2 regions of the Stenotrophomonas maltophilia group sp. SKK55 genome follow, and region 2 is predicted to be linked to the other one. Evidence: predicted binding sites of a transcription regulator. Region 2 holds the regulator's gene; the other holds the start of a gene.

Region 1 (8,445 bases), on a different contig from region 2:
GGTGCAGGACTATCCACGCGGCGGCAACCCGATGGGCCAGCTGCTGGGCGGCACCTTGTTCATCGCCACCACCGTGGCCTTCGGCCTGTTCGTCGGCAGCTTCTTCCGCACCCGCGAGCGCGCCTTCCAGTACATCATCGCCACCTCCATCCCGCTGTTTTTCCTGGCCAACCTGTCGTGGCCGGCGGTGATGACGCCGCAACCGCTGGTCTGGCTGGCACAGCTGCTGCCGACCACCTCGGGCATCAATCTGATGGTGCGCCTGAACCAGATGGACGCCCGCCTGGCCGACGTCAGCCACGAACTGATCACCCTCACCGTCCTGCTGCTGCTCTACGGCAGCCTCGCCTCCTGGCGCCTCCTCGCCCAAAAGGGGACGGAGGGAATTAAGTCGTAAGCGGCCAGTTCAAGCGGCGCGGCATGGCCGCTTTGACCCACGTTTATGGATCCGGGGCGTACCAGAACGGGATGCGGAACGCGCGGCGCCGTCCGGCCCCCCGCTCGCCGCCTGCAGCATTCCACACCAGCTCCAGGTCATGGCGTCCGGGTGCGAGTCCCCGGGTAGGCAGGTACCCCACCAGGCCCCGCATATCCAGGTCACGCCGCTCCATGGGCACGAAGCCATGCAGGTCGACCGGGGTGCCGTCCAGCTTGACCAGCCAGAGCCGGGAAAGGCACTCCACTGCGGCATTGGCGGCCTGTTGCCCGGTGGCCTCATTGCGCGCGTCCGGAAGTGCGGTGCAATGCTGGCGCGCCAGCGGATTGTCGCGTTGCGGGCGATGCGGAATGAACAAACGAAGCTGCGCACCGCTGATCGTGTCCGACGGGATCATCGGGTACGGCAGCAGCTGGTCATGCGCCGAACGCATCGATTCGTAATGCGCACTCAGCATGCCGTGCTCAACCGCCGCTTCCGTGACGATCTGGTAACGGTTGAACAGCGAGAACTTCAACGACGCCATCACCTGCACGGCCGCCAGCAGCATCGCTACCAGCACCGCGAACAGGTAGGCCGCCATGAACGAGCGCGAGCGCAGGTTGCTCTGCATGGTCAGCTGCATGGTCTGCATCAGGCGCAACAGCGGAACCCGTTGCAGTGCCGCCAGCATGCCCTGCAGCAGTCGCTGCGGTCGCTCATGGGGCCGCCCGCGCGCCTGCCGCCGCGCCACGATCTTCTCCAGGATCCCGGGGGTAACAGCCAGCGCCAACATTGCGGCCAGCACGGTGCACAGGGCGAGCATGGCGACATGATCGGCGCCACCGGACAGCGCGCCGATCACCATCGACACACCAAGCGTCAGGACGGCCAATACCAGCGTGCCCGCCAATGTCTGTACGGCAAGCAGGGTGGTCGAGAACAGCATCGTCGCCAGCCGGTCGGCACGTTCGATGCTGCCATCTAGGCCTCCGTCCCGGGCCTGCAGGAAGGCGCGCGTGACCGCCCCCATTCTTGGCAGGCGCCCCCAGTCAATGCCATCGGGGAAATGCGACCTGAGGCCGATCAGCCCGATCCAGTAGCCGCGCACCGTGAGGTGGATGATCAAAGCCACTGCCAGCACATAGCACATGCCGACACTGATGCTGAAACCGAACCAGAGCATCTGGAAGTACATGCCTTCGGTGTGCAGGCTGCTGCGCGCCCAGGCGTCGAACAGATAACCCGGCACAGCCAGCAGCGCGAACGCCAGCAGGCCCGAAATGAAGAGCTCGAGTTCATCGGTGCGATCACGCACCCGATGGGGATGGGCAGTCGCTTCCGGTATCGGGTCGTGCCTTGCGAGCGGTGCCGGTTGGGGAGCTGGAGCCGATTCGTTCACTGGACATTCATCCGTTGAGTCGGCGCAGTATAGGCACGACGCCGGAGTCAGCGATACAGGTCCGGAACGAAGAACGCCGGCGCGGGGCCGGCGTTCGAGTACTGCGATGTGTAAGGGGGAACGGGCGCTGCCGGCAACCGATCAACGATAGACGCGCTCGCAACGGCGCTCGACCACGCGGTCGCCGTTCTTCTGCTGGCTGTTGCCCTGGATCTGGCGACCGGCCGCGCCACCGGCCACAGCACCGGCCACGGTAGCGAGCTTCTTGCCATTGCCGCCGCCCACCTGGTTGCCCAGCAGGCCGCCGATCACTGCGCCCGTGGCCGTACCCGCAATGCGGTTCGGATCGCGCGAGTTGCGCTGCACTTCCACGTTCTTGCAGACCACGCGGCTGCCGTCGTTGAACTTGCGTCCCTCATCGCGCGGGCCATACGTCTGCGCGCCGGCCACCGACGAAGCCGCCAGCAGGGTGCCCAGCACAAGCAATCGGGTCGAGGTCTTCATGGCCATCTCCTGAGTTCCGGTATGGCGCAAGTCTCCTCCTGCGGTTGGCAACCGGAAGTGAAATGCGCGTGTCCGCCACCTCATCGGCCATAGCGCGTTCAGGAAGAAAATCCGCGCCCATCACGATCAGCCGTCGTGATGGGCGCCGTCTCCCTACCGGCGTGCCACGTTCTAGAACTCTTCCCAACCACCGGCATTGGCCGCCAGTGTCGGCTCGATGCGCGGCGACAGTGCCGCCGGCCTGCGCACCGGAGTAACCGTCGCGGCCACCGCAGCCAGGGCCGGACGCACGGGTGCAGCCGCGGTTGCCGCACCGGTGCGGAACACCGATACCGCCTCGGCCAGCAGGGTGGCCTGCTCCGCCATGGAGCGTGCCGCCGCGCTGGCTTCTTCCACCAGCGCCGCATTCTGCTGCGTGGTTTCGTCCATCTGCACCACCGCCTGGTTGACCTGTTCGATGCCCGAGCTCTGCTCCTGCGACGCGGCAGAGATCTCGGCCATGATGTCGGTCACGCGCTGCACCGACGCCACGATCTCACCCATCGTAGTGCCTGCCTGGCGGACCAGCGCCGATCCATCGGCGACCTTGCCGACCGAATCCTCGATCAGGCCCTTGATCTCCTTGGCCGCGCCGGCTGAGCGTTGCGCCAGTGTGCGCACCTCACTGGCCACCACCGCAAAGCCCCTGCCCTGCTCGCCGGCACGCGCGGCTTCCACCGCCGCGTTCAAGGCCAGGATGTTGGTCTGGAAGGCGATGCCGTCGATGACGCTGATGATCTCGGCGATCTTCTTCGACGAGGCTTCGATGGCCGACATCGTGGTGACCACCTGGCCGACCACCTCGCCGCCCTGCGAGGCGACACCGTGCGCGCCGATCGCGAGCTGGTTGGCCTGGCGTGCATGCTCGGCGTTCTGCTTCACGGTGGAGGTCAGTTCCTCCATCGACGCCGCCGTCTCTTCCAGGTTCGCCGCCTGCTGCTCGGTACGCCGCGACAGATCGGTGTTGCCCGAGGCAATCTCGCCCGCTGCCAGGTTGATGCTGGACGCACTGGACTGGATGCGGCCGACAATCTGCTTGAGCTGATCGACGGTGGCGTTGCAGTCATCGCGCATGCGGGCGAACACGCCGTGGAAATCACCTTGCATGCGTACGGTGAGGTCACCGCGCGAAATCGCCTGCAGCAGCGTCGACACCTGTACCAGGTTCTCGTCGGTGGTCTGCATCAGACGATTGAGCCCGGCCACCATGTCGCGGAAATCGTAGGCGAAGCGACCTTCGTCACCGCGCAGGCTGAAGTCGCCTGCCGCGGCCGCTGTCGCCAACCGGCGGATCTCGCTGTTGATCGCCGACAGGCTGGTCTTGGTCTCGTCCATTGCCTGGGTGATCGCCGCCTTCTCGCCCGGCAGCGGATCCATGTCCACCGACAGGTCGCCACGGGCGTAATGCTTCATCACTTCGATCAGCCGGTTCTGCACTTGCACGTGCGAGCCGACCAGCGCATTCGTCTCGTGCACCATGCGCCCGTAGTCGCCGGGGAAGGCACCTTCGTCCATGCGATAGCTGAGGCTGCCTGCATCGTGCTGACGGGCCAACTCGCCCTGCGCCGCCATCACCGACTGCAACTGCGCCTGCATGCGCTGCATCGACCTGAGCAGCTGCGTCACCTCATCGTTGCCGGACGCGTCGATGCTGTTGTCCAGCCGCCCGTTGGCGATGCCGTCGGCCAGCTTCACCGCACCTTCCAGCGGGCGGGTCAGGCTGCGGGTGATGGCCCACGCGGCCAGCGAGCCCAGTATCAGGCTCAGCACGCCGAACACGATCGACAGCGTGCCGGTCCAGGATTCGGTTGAACGGTATTCCTCGCGGCTGCGCGCGGTCAGTGTCTCCTGATGCCGCAGCAGGGTCGAGATCGTCTCGTTCCATGCGGTAGCCAGTCCGTGCTCGGCGAGCAGTTCCTTGGCCGCACCGTCAAAATCACCCGCCTTCATGCGCTCGTGCAGATGCTGGGTGGAGGCGTCTGTCGCCTTGCGTGCCGCGTCGATTTTCGCAACCAAGGCATCGCCGGTGGCGTCGCGTGGAATCTTGATGTACTCGGCCCAGATACCATCGTAGGTCTGCGACAGCTCCTGCGCTTTCTGATAATCCTTGTCGAAATCCTCGCCGCGCTTGATCACCATCAGCCTGCGGTGCATCAACACTGCGTTGTTGGTATCCAGCATCTCGTTCAACAGCCGCATCTTCACCATGTTGACGTCCACCACTTTCGAGAACTGGGCAGACTTCAGATGGTTTCCGTACAGCGCCAGGCCGACGATGGCCACGATGAACAGCAGCAGCAAACCGAACCCGGCACCCAGCCGGGATCCCACTCGGAGGTTGCGTAGGGCGAGCATCTCAATTCCCTTGATCATGGCCGTATGATCGATGGCGGCGCAGGCAAGGGAAACTTTATAGGGCGATATTATTATATCGATCCAAAACTCTGGAACTGTGCAGACAGGTGTGAAATCAGACGACCCACGGACGTGTTATATCCATAAGGTATATCGCCACTGATAGTCAGAATGAGATCGGGCCGGGGCCTGCCGCTCCGGTATCCAGCATTACGGTGCAGCAGGCCCCGGAAGGACCAGATCCTTCCCGAGCCTTGCCGCATAGACGCTCTCGAACTGGAACGAGAGCACAAACCGGAACCCCACATCGCGGCGTAGCGCTGAAGCGGCAGATTTCCTCCCAGGCACGTTCAAACCCGCTCGCGCGGAAATGAAACGAGCCGAGCAGGCCCACCTGCCACGAGGCCTCAATCCCTTCCGCTACGACAGCTTCCGGCGCGTCGACGATGCCGAACCCGAAGCCAGTGTTGGATGCTGGAAGATATCCACGCAGACCGTCAGTACCGTCGGAGTACTCGGCCTGGATCGAATCCAGGGCGTGCAGCACGGCACCCAGATCGGCACCGGCTTCGACTTCCAGAAACAGCGAAATGCTCATTATCGAACCATCAATCTGAAGCCAACAGCTTCATGACTCGGCATGGCCGCTTTCGTCTTCGGCTTCATTTCTGTCCTGAAGAATTCCTGATTCATACGGACTACCCCTGCCCACCTCACCCATGGGAGCTCGCAACAATCCGGCTACCGCTTCAGATCAGTGTAGGTAGCACTCATATCCTTTATGCCCTCCTCGCTGTTCCCCATGGACGCTCTCACCGCGTCCAACCAGTCCTCCCACGCACCTGGATCCGTGGGGCTTCGATCCTCCTTAAGACTCCAGCCAAGTGAACCCAGCAGCCCCCCGATCTCATCGCTGGGGCCGCGGGAATAGTCGATCTGGAGGAAGTAGAACATCGCCATGTAAGCTTCCTCGATCGTCAAGAGCTGTTCTTTCACCAATAATCTCCCTGCATGCCCCATTTCCAGAGCGACTCTCGCCGGATGTCAGCGATCACAATCCAATGAGGGTATGCCGGTTGAAGAACCGCATCTTCCCCTCGATCGTGAAGTCCGTGCGCCTGATTTCACCCAGCATCATCTCGCGTTGGGCGTCGTTCAACGTGCACGGCTCCAGAACATTGGCCTCCAGCACTCGCCCCGGGGGCGCCAGTCGCAGCTCGACAATGCAGGCATTGCCCTCGATGGGGACACCTGCTGGCCACGCCGTCATTGTGATCGCACGCATTTGCTCCTGGTACGCCACCCGCTCTGCTTCCTCCATCTGCGGGTCCGGCAGATACGGCGGGTTCGCCGCCACGTGCACAGCAGACTGCGTGGGCGTTGGCTCTGATATCGAACCAACGATCAGTTTGATCAGGGTGTTCTGTGAGGCCGTTACCGCCAAGGCGATCACCAGAGCGGTGTAGCTGACACCACCAGCCTTCTGCAGCTCAAGGTGCCGCCGATGTGCCCCGCGATGCTCGGCATCAACCTTGCGGACAATCCTTCGGCAATGCGACAGGTACAGCGGATTCGCCAGAATTCCTGCAAGTACGCGAAACACCAGGAAAGAGAGCAAGGACAACCATGGCAGCCCCAGCAGCACGAAGGTGGTCATCAGCAACGGCGAAAGGATGAACCAGATCGCGCCCCACGCATGCATGCGCCGGAAGAAGAACCAGAGTGACGAGAACAGGAATGCCGGCCAGTTCCATCGCCTTGGCGCCCTGCCGCTTGCTTCGTACAGCCTCCAGTGACGGAGATAGGCGCGGAACCTGTCACCTACCACGATCGCCAGTGCTTCCTTCTCGCTCAACCCATCTGAGGTTGCATCTGTGCTCTGCACCGCTTCACCGACGGCGCTGCCGAAGGTGGGTTCAATCCTTACTTTCATTATCCTCTATCCAAACTCGCCACGAAACTAAACCTTGCTCCAGGCAGGCTCCTCTGTCACCTCAACATGAGGCCTACTGCGGCCGGCAAGAATCTCGACTTCGAATTCACAACCGAATTCAAGATCCTCTTGCATCGCCCGCCCCACCCCATTCAATCGCTATTGCCATCAGAGAAGCCGCTACCCAAACCCCTACGACCTAACCTTTCCAACCGACTCCATCCACTCAACCCAGACAGAGGAATCATTCAGGCAACTGGAATCATTTAAAGGCGACGTGAGACGCCCAATAACTTCGAACAGTGGAAGACCCTCACCGGATCGATCAAAAATCGCCTCGGGGAATACCAGCATTACTGAGAACGAATTCAGCAACGTCAAACACCCACCCGATGAATTCATTTGTGCGACACAGAATTCAGCATTAAGTGCGCCCCCAGCGGTGTTGACCTCTGCAAACGCGTCGCGCCAGTCATCCCACATTACCGGATCGTTGGGCAGGTCATCTGCCCACAAAAAAGAGCGCGCCGAAGATAATAGATCAACAAGAGCGTCCTGATTACTACCCCTATCCAAATAATTTTGCAGGAAAACGCACATCAACACATATGCAGCCTGAACAGAAATTTCTTTGAAATCTCCCATATCACCAACACTCATCCCGCCCCCTCTCTTCTGAACCGGCTCACATGCGCACTGCAAACACCATTGGCAATCAGCTGGCTGGTGGCCGTCACCGTACCTGCGGCAGCCGCCGTCGCCTGCCTGTCCATCAGCAAAGTGCTTGCATCAGCAATGCCTTCACCGCGCGCTGCGCTGGTATCGATGTTGACGCCCAGCTCAGCCGCCAACATCTGTTTGCCATCGATGGTGAGGTGTGATCGATTTGGACTGGAATGCTACGTCCAATGCTCACGGCCATCTGCGCCAATCCAAACCAAGCCCGCCGGAGCATCGATCAAGAACCAAAGGCCGAATCCATCAATATCATCTTCGCCAGGACTCTCAGGCCATGCCTTTGAGATGAACAACAATTGTTCCCGCCAGTCACCCTCCAAGGTCCTCCCGTCCGATGCGAGTTTTACTTTCCGCTCTCTCAGCAAACGCCCCATCAACTCGAAGAACGCGCCCCTCCTTCCAGAAATCCCAACATCCCCCATCTCCATCGTCATGTGCTGCCAGACGGCACCAAGAGACAACCCAAACGAAGAATTCATCACTGCAGAATAGACTTCATCCCTCATTCTAGCCTCACCCCTACTTGCCCCCATTACCTATCGACTTGTCCCGCACATCAGTCGCCCAACTCGCACCAGATTGCGCTCGCCTGATCCCCTGCGTGGAAGTTGTTCTCAAACAAGTTCCTGGCAATCCTCACATTCAACACGGTCCCCGCCAGATCCTGCCCGACAACCCACCCGCCAGCGCTCCCACCGCTTTAGAAAGCGCCAGAACCGCCTCCGTTTGGATCATCGAACAGTCCAAGCTCTCCGGGCCACGAACCCATACTTGTACGAAACAGCCGCATTCACAAACGCCTGACACGCAGGGCTCGCCGAGTTCGCTGTACAAACCGAGAGCAGCTCACAGTCCATTCGCTCCGACAGTTGCTTGGCAACGTCACGCACCATCTTTTGGCATGACGTGTCGCTGCCATACTCGTCGAGTTGCTGCTTCATTACTCGAGCTTGATCCTCAGCAAGGAAGTTATTCTCAACCGAGTTCTTGGCAATCCCCGCATTCAACGCGATCCCGGCCAAATCCTACCCTAAAGCACCCAATAAGTTTCTGGCGATG
Region 2 (8,445 bases):
GGATGATGGAAGCGGTACCCACGGCGGACGTGGTGGTGGTCAACCCCACCCACTACGCGGTGGCCCTGAAATACGAGGGCGGCGCCATGAACGCCCCCACCGTGGTCGCGCTGGGCGTGGACGAGACCGCCCTGCGCATCCGTGAAGTGGCCGACGGCAACAAGGTCGCGATCGTCTCTGCCCCGCCTTTGGCACGCGCCTTGTATCGGGAAGGCCAACTCGGAAAGGAAATCCCCGTGAGACTGTATTCGGCCGTCGCCCAGGTTCTGTCCTACGTCTACCAGCTGCGCGCCTGGCGCACTGGCCCGATGCCGGACGCCCCGCACATCCAGGTGGATGAATTCGGCAAGGGAGGCCGCACGTGAGCGCCCAGCCCGCCACCGGATTCAACACCCGCCGCGCCCTGGAAATGATCCGCCAGGGCCTTGGCGCGCCGCTGATCGTGCTGGCCCTGCTGGCCATGGTCGTGGTGCCGCTGGCCGCGCCGGTGCTCGATGCGCTGTTCACCTTCAACATCGCCATCTCGCTGATGGTGCTGCTGGCGGTGGTCTACGTGAAGCGCCCGCTGGATTTCACCATCTTCCCGATCGTGCTGTTGATCACGACCATGCTGCGGCTGGCGCTGAACGTCGCCTCCACCCGCGTGATCCTGCTCAATGGCCAGAACGGCCACGATGCCGCAGGCAAGGTCATCGCCGCCTTCGGTGAATTCGTGATCGGCGGCAACTATGCGGTCGGCATCGTGGTGTTCGCGATCCTGACCATCATCAATTTCGTGGTCATCACCAAGGGCGCCGGCCGCGTCTCGGAAGTGACCGCGCGCTTCATCCTGGACGCGATGCCCGGCAAGCAGATGGCGATCGACGCCGACCTCAACGCCGGTTTGCTGACGCGTGAAGAAGCCAAGCTGCGCCGCGAGGAAGTCCGCGAGGAAGCCGACTTCTACGGTGCAATGGACGGTGCCAGCAAGTTCATCCGCGGCGATGCCATCGCCGGCATCCTGATCCAGTTCATCAACATGCTCGGCGGCCTGGCCGTGGGCGTGCTGCAGCATGGCATGCCGTTCGGCGACGCCGCCGCCACCTACACCCTGCTGTCGATCGGTGACGGCCTGGTGGCGCAGCTGCCGGCGCTGCTGGTGTCCAGCGCGGTGGCGATGCTGGTCACCCGTGCCTCGCGCTCGCAGGACATGGCCCAGGCCATGACCGGCCAGGTGTTCGGCCAGTACCGCGCGCTGGCGATCACCGCCGGCATCATCGGCCTGGTCGGCCTGGTGCCGGGCATGCCCAACGTCGCTTTCCTGACGCTGGCCTCGATCCTTGGCTTCATCGCCTGGAAGCTGTATCGCAAGACCAAGGCACCGGCTGCCGATGCGACAGGCAGTGGCACCGATGCTGCCGCACTCAATGCACTCGGCCGCCCGGCCGCCGCGGCACCGACCGCCGAACTGAGCTGGGACGAGCTGCGCCCGGTCGATCCACTGGGCCTGGAGGTCGGCTACCGGCTGATCCCGCTGGTGGACAGCAACCAGGGCGGTGAACTGATGGCGCGCATCAAGGGTGTGCGCCGCAAGCTGACCCAGGATGTCGGCTTCCTGATTCCCTCGGTGCACATCCGCGACAACCTGGAACTGCCGGCCAACGGCTACCGCGTGCTGGTGCATGGCGTGCCGGTGGCCACCGCCGAGATCCACCCCGACCGCGAGCTGGCCCTGGACCCGGGCAGCGCGCTCGGCGCACTGGAGGGCATTGCCGGCAAGGATCCCGCGTTCGGCCTGGATGCCACCTGGATCCAGCCGCACCAGCGCGCCCAGGCCGAAACGCTGGGCTACACGGTGGTCGACCCGGCCACCGTGGTCGCCACGCATCTGTCGCACCTGATCCGCGAACACGCACCCGAGCTGCTCGGCCATGAGGAAGTGCAACATCTGCTGGCCAACCTGGCCAAGAGCGCGCCCAAGCTCGTCGAAGATCTGACGCCCAAGGCGCTGCCGCTGTCGGCGGTGGTGCGCGTGCTGCAGAACCTGCTGGTCGAACGCATTCCGATCCGCCAGCTGCGCAAGATCGCCGAAGCACTGGTCGAACACGCGCCGAACAGCCAGGACCCGGCCGTGCTGACCGCCGCCGTGCGCACCGCACTGGGCCGCTTCATCGTGCAGGAGATCGCCGGAATGTCGGCGGAGCTGCCGGTGTTCACCCTCAACCCGCAATTGGAACGTGTCTTGCAGGAGTCCACGCAGGGCAACGGCGCCGCGCTGGAACCCGGACTCGCTGAGCGACTGCACCAGAGCCTGGCCGAATGTGTCAGCAAGCAGGAAGCCCGCAACGAGCCCGCGGTCGTGCTGGTACCTGGCCCGGTACGCGCCGCGCTGGCCCGCCTGGTCCGCCACAGCGTTCCTTCGCTGTCGGTCCTGGCCTACAGCGAGGTGCCGGAGGACAAGCGCCTGAAGCTGGTCGGAACGATCAGCTGACGCCGCCCGCCGATGCGCCAGAAAACAGACACCACTTTCGAACCAACGCAACAGACAGACACCAAGGGGAACCCGCACCGTGCAGACCACCGACCACCCGAGTTCCCCGACCGCCACCCCGCCGTCTTCGCCTCGTGACCACAGCATGAAAATCAAACGATTCGTCGCCGCCGACATGCGCTCGGCCATGAACCTGGTGCGCAAGGAGCATGGTCCTGACGCCGTGATCCTGTCCAACCGCCGGATCGAGGAAGGCATCGAGATCGTCGCCGCCGCCAACTACGACGAGAGCGCGGTACAGCGTGCACTGGAAGCCTCGCGCCGTGACGTTGCACCGCCGCCGGCACCCAAGCCGCGCACCGCCGCCGACGCGGTGATCGCCGCCGTCACCCGCCGCCGCAGCAGCCCCCCGGCACCGGAACCGGTTGCCGCCACCACCTCGGCGGTGGCCGCCCTCGCCCGTGCAGCAGTGGGCGCTACCGGCCGCACCCTCGACAGCGCCGACGAGATCGTGCCGACCCGCGGCAGCACCGGCTTTGCCGCCACGCTGGCACGCGCCGCCGTCAATGAACCGGCACTGCCGGACCAGATCTTCGCCCCGTTCGCCGAGGCCATCGTCGCTCCGGCGCCGGCACCGGCCGTCGTCGCGCCGGCCAACCGCGCCCGTTTCCAGATCGATCCGCCGCACCAGGCACATCACGAAAGCGTGGCGCCGGCGGTGCAGCCGCCGCCGCTGCCGACCGCAGCCCTGTCTGAAACGCAGCCGGAGGTCGCCGCCAGCGAACCGGCGTTGGCCGATGCCACCGTCGAAGCCGCGCCGACGCCGACACTCGCCCCAGCCCCGGTGCTGACCGTGGTCGCCCAGGACGACGCCGAGATCCGCCAGCTGCGCCAGGAAGTGGCCGGCATGCGCCAGGTGATCGAGCGCGAAATGAACCGCTTCACCGACGAGCGCCTGCGCGGCTGCCCGGTGCGCGCCACCGCGCTGGACCTGATGGACGAGTACGGCTTCGATGCTGGCCTGGCCCGCGACGTCGCCATGCAGATCCCGCTGGAGACCGAGGCGCACCGAGGCCGCGGCCTGATGCTGGGGCTGATCTCGCGCAAGCTGCCGATTGCCCCGGTCGACCCGCTGGAGGAAGGCGGCGTGATCGCGCTGGTGGGCCCGACCGGCGCCGGCAAGACCACCACCATCGCCAAGCTGGCCTCGCGGTTCGCCGAGAAGCACGCACCGCGTGACGTCGCTCTGGTCACCACCGACACCACCCGCATCGGCGCCCGCGAGCAGCTGTATGGCTACGGCCGGCAGCTCGGCATAGCCGTCCACGAGGCCAACAGCGGCACCGACCTGGACCAGCTGCTGGAACGCCTGAAGGACTACAAGCTGGTACTGATCGACACCGCCGGGCTGGGCCCGCGCGACCGCGCGCTGGCCGCCCAGCTGCAGTGGCTGCGCGCCGCGCGCCAGGTGCGCACCCTGCTGGTGCTGCCGGCCAACACCAGCTTCGGCGACATGGACGAGGTGGTCCGCCGCTTCGGTGCCGCCAACCTGCAGGGCCTGGTGCTGAGCAAGCTGGACGAAACCGGCCGCTTCGGCAACGCCCTGTCGGTGGCCGTGGACCACGCCCTGCCGATCACCTGGGTGACCGACGGCCAGGACGTTCCGGACGACCTGCACCGGGCCAGTGCGGCCAATCTCGTACTTCGCCTTGAAGATTTGCGCCGAGCGGCCGATATGCCCTGCAACCCGGAGTTGAACCATGCCGTCGCGTGAGTACGCCAAGCTGACCAAGACCTTCCCGCTGTCGGCCACCCGCAGCGAGCCGCTCGGCCCTGTGCGCACCATCGCAGTGACCGGCGGCAAGGGCGGCGTGGGCAAGACCAACGTGTCGGCCAACCTGGCCGTGGCGCTGGCCGGCATGGGCAAGCGCACGCTGCTGCTGGACGCCGACCTCGGCCTGGCCAACATCGACGTGATCCTGGGCTTGAACCCCACCTATACGCTGGCCGACCTGGTTGCCGGCCGCTGCTCGCTGGACGACGTCATCGTTGAAGGCCCGAACGGCGTGCTGGTGGTCCCGGCCGCGTCCGGCCGCCGGCACATGGCCGAGCTGGCCCCGGCCGAGCACGTCGGCCTGGTCAACGTGTTCTCCGAGCTGGAACGCGAGCTGGACATCATGGTGGTGGACACCGCCGCAGGCATCACCGACGGCGTGCTGACCTTCTGCCAGGCCGCGCAGGACACCGTGGTGGTGGTCTGTGACGAGCCGGCTTCAATCACCGACGCCTACGCGCTGATCAAGGTGCTCTCGCGCGAACGTGGCGTGGACCGCGTCCAGGTGGTGGCCAACATGGTGCGCGACCCCAACGAGGGCCGCGTACTGTACGAGAAGCTGACCCGCGTCTGCGAGAAGTTCCTCGCCGATGTCTCGCTGAACTACCTGGGCTGCGTGCCGCAGGATGACTGGCTGCGCCTGTCGGTGCAGCGCCAGCAGCCGGTGGTGAAGGCCTACCCGTCCAGCCCGTCCGCACTGGCCATCACCGAGATCGCGCGCCGCACAGCCCGCTGGCAGGCGCCCACCGAACCGCGCGGCGGCGTGGAGTTCTTCCTCGAACGCATCCTCAAGCAGCGCGGGGTGGCGGCATGAAAGGCGCGGCCCAATACAGGGAAGTCCAGCGCTCGGCGGCCAACGACGTCATCGCCCAGCACTCGGACCTGGTGCGGCGCATCGCCCACCATCTGGCCGCGCGCCTGCCGGCCAGCGTCGAAGTCGATGATCTGATCCAGGCCGGCATGATGGGCCTGATCGAAGCCTCGCGCAGCTACGACGCCGACCAGGGCGCCTCATTCGAGACCTACGCCTCGATCCGCATCCGCGGCTCGATGATCGACGAGATCCGCCGTGGCGACTGGGTGCCGCGTTCGGTGCACCGCCGTGCACGCGATGCTGCGGCCACCATCCGCCGCCTGGAACAGAGCAGCGGCCGCGCCGCCAGCGCCACCGAAGTGGCCGCCGCGATGGAGATGCCACTGCCCGAGTACCTGCGCCTGATGGAAGACGCCGCGCGTGGCCAGGTGCTGAGCCTGGAGTCGCGCATCGAGGACCAGGGCGAGCTGGACACGGTCGCCCAGGGTGGCCCGACCCCGCAGCAGGTGCTGGAGCGCAGCGAGTTCGGCCGCGAGCTGGGCAAGGCCATCGGCCATCTGCCCGAGCGCGAACAGCTGGTGCTCTCGCTCTACTACGAGCAGGAACTCAACCTGAAGGAGATCGGCGCGGTGCTCGGCGTGAGCGAGTCGCGGGTCTGCCAGATCCACGGCCAGGCCGTGCTGCGCCTGCGCGGCCGGCTGAAGGTATTCGAGGCCGTCGACGCCGGCCTCGAAGAATGAACATCCCCGAGGCAGCTGCCCCCGGCCGCCCGGAATGAACAACAAAGGAACTCTGCTTTGAACAAGAACATGCGCATCCTGATCGTGGACGACTTCTCGACCATGCGTCGCATCGTCAAGAACCTGCTGGGCGATCTGGGCTTCACCAACACCGCCGAAGCCGAGGACGGGCATGCCGCGCTGTCGCTGCTGCAGAGCCAGCCGTTCGATTTCGTGGTCACCGACTGGAACATGCCGGTCATGACCGGCATCGAGCTGCTCAAGGCGATCCGTGCCGATGCCAAGCTGAAGACCCTGCCGGTGCTGATGGTCACCGCCGAAGCCAAGCGCGAGCAGATCATCGAAGCGGCCCAGAACGGCGTGAACGGCTACATCATCAAGCCGTTCACCGCGCAGACGCTGGAAGAGAAGCTCGGCAAGATCTTCGAACGCCTGGCGGCCAGCGCCTGATGGACACCACGGTCGACAAGAATGCCCTCGCCCTGCGCCTGCAGGAAGCACTGGACGCACTGGAGTCCGGTGACGAAACCGCCTGGCGGCAACGCATCGACGGGCTGGTCGCGCTGCGCACGCAGCCGATGATGAGCGGCCTCTCGCGGCTGGCCCGCGAGCTCGGGCAGGCCCTGGGTGAACTGCCGACCGTACCCAGCGAGGCCGGCGAACTGGACGATGCCTGCGCACGCCTGGACCACGTGGTGGCGATGACCGAACAGGCGACGCACCGCACCCTGGACCTGGCCGAGGAATGCCGCAGCCTGACCGAACAGCTGCGCGCCGAAGGCCTGCAGCCGGGCCAGGATGCGCAGCTCGAGCGCATCCGCCACAACCTCACCGAGATCGCCCTGACCCAGAGCTACCAGGACCTGACCGGGCAGATCATCCGTCGCGTGGTCGGCATCGTCCGCCGCGTGCACGAGGGCTTCGGCGCGCTCGGCCTGCCGCCGGAACAGCATCGCACCGATCCGGAACTGGCCGGGCCGGCACTGAAGGGACTGGACCGCCACGCGGTCTCGCAGAACGACGCCGACGACCTGCTGTCGGACCTGGGGCTGTAAGCATGAGCGCGGTATCCGACGACATCACTGCCGATTTCATCATCGAGGCGCAGGAAATCCTGGATCGCCTGGGCGAACAGCTGGTGTCGCTGGAGCAGGCACCACAGGACACCGAGCAGCTCAACGCGGTGTTCCGGGGCTACCACACGCTCAAGGGCGGCGCCGGCTTCCTCGGCGTCACCGCCATGGTCGAGCTGTGCCACGCCGCCGAAGAAGCGCTGGGCATCGCGCGCGCGGGCCAGGCCGTGCTGCAGGCCCATCACTTCGATGCCGCCCAGCAATCGCTGGACTACCTGCAAGCGATGCTGGATGCAGTTTCCTCCGGCACCGAGCCGGGCTATGCGCCGCCGGAGCTGATCGCCCAGTTCGACATGCACGGAAGCGCCGCCGCGCCGGCCGCCCCGACCGCCGTAGCGGCGGCCGGTAGCGGCGACCTGATCACCGACGACGAATTCGAGGCCCTGCTCGACCAGCTGCACGGTGCTAACGCGCCGACTGCGGTCGCGCCGGCAAAGAAGGCTGACGACGGCCTGATCAGCGAAGACGAGTTCGAAGCCCTGCTCGACCAGCTGCACGGTGGCGCCGCACCCGGCGCCAAGCCCATCGCTGCCGCAGCGCCCGCACCGATTGCGGCATCACGCCCACTGGCCGCACCGGCCGCACCCGCACCGGCAGCGGCGACCAAGCCGGCCGCCAAGCCGCTGGCCGAAGCCGAACATACCGTGCGCGTGGACACCAAGCGCCTGGACGCGATCGTCAATCTGATCGGCGAACTGGTGCTGTCACGCAACCGGCTCAAGACCCTGCGTGCGCGCCTGCGCGACGAGGAACTGGACCGCGCCGTGTCGACCCTGGACATCGCCACCGCGCGCCTGCAGTCGGCGGTGATGCGTACCCGCATGCAGCCGGTGGGCAAGGTCTTCTCGCGCTTCCCCAAGGTCGCCCGAGACGTTGCCCGCTCGCTGAAGAAGGAAGTGGACCTGGAGCTGATCGGCGCCGAGACCGAGCTCGACCGCAACCTGGTCGAAGCGCTGGCCGACCCGCTGGTGCACCTGGTCCGCAACGCCATCGACCATGGCGTGGAAATGCCCGATCTGCGCGAAGCACAGGGCAAGCCGCGGATGGGCCATGTACGCCTGTCGGCCCAGCAGGAGGGCGACTACGTCAGCATTGAAGTGCAGGACGACGGTGCCGGCATCGATCCGGAGAAGCTGCGCGCGAAGGCGCGTGAGAAGGGCCTGATCGATCCGGAAGCTGCCGCGCGGCTGAGCAGCGAGGAGTGCCTGCACCTGGTGTTCCTGCCCGGCTTCTCGACCAAGCAGCAGGTCACGGATATCTCCGGCCGTGGCGTTGGCATGGATGTGGTGCAGTCGCGCATCCGCGAACTGAGTGGCCAGATCCAGATCCAGTCCGAGCTGGGCCGTGGCAGCCGCTTCCTGATCCGCGTGCCGCTCACCCTGGCGATCCTGCCGACCCTGCTGGTGCAGGCCGGCGAGGACGTCTATGCACTGCCGCTGGCGCGCGTGATGGAA

The links. Region 2 encodes FliA, which starts transcription of late flagellar genes. Its sites were predicted from a motif close to TAAAGTTTNNCNNNCNNNGGCCGATAA; they were not measured.
Region 1: a site for FliA is predicted at 4,747-4,773, ahead of AC2A1N_RS12330 (methyl-accepting chemotaxis protein). Genes of this name have one in related genera too.

Annotation. Positions count from the first base shown of each region.
Region 1 covers NZ_JBXUHP010000018.1:703,890-712,334, forward strand. Annotated here, with positions in the region: gene AC2A1N_RS12315 (ABC transporter permease) at 1-397, shown strand, start outside; gene AC2A1N_RS12320 (hypothetical protein) at 441-1,733, opposite strand; gene AC2A1N_RS12325 (glycine zipper 2TM domain-containing protein) at 1,959-2,327, opposite strand; gene AC2A1N_RS12330 (methyl-accepting chemotaxis protein) at 2,493-4,715, opposite strand; gene AC2A1N_RS12335 (hypothetical protein) at 4,882-5,313, opposite strand; gene AC2A1N_RS12340 (hypothetical protein) at 5,457-5,711, opposite strand; gene AC2A1N_RS12345 (DUF2628 domain-containing protein) at 5,767-6,648, opposite strand; gene AC2A1N_RS12350 (hypothetical protein) at 6,841-7,308, opposite strand; gene AC2A1N_RS12355 (hypothetical protein) at 7,338-7,529, shown strand; gene AC2A1N_RS12360 (DUF596 domain-containing protein) at 7,548-7,892, opposite strand.
Region 2 covers NZ_JBXUHP010000059.1:675,593-684,037, forward strand. Annotated here, with positions in the region: gene flhB (flagellar biosynthesis protein FlhB) at 1-365, shown strand, start outside; gene flhA (flagellar biosynthesis protein FlhA) at 362-2,470, shown strand; gene flhF (flagellar biosynthesis GTPase FlhF) at 2,616-4,244, shown strand; gene AC2A1N_RS21265 (MinD/ParA family ATP-binding protein) at 4,231-5,118, shown strand; gene AC2A1N_RS21270 (RNA polymerase sigma factor FliA) at 5,115-5,858, shown strand; gene cheY (chemotaxis response regulator CheY) at 5,916-6,308, shown strand; gene AC2A1N_RS21280 (protein phosphatase CheZ) at 6,308-6,913, shown strand; gene AC2A1N_RS21285 (chemotaxis protein CheA) at 6,916-8,445, shown strand, end outside.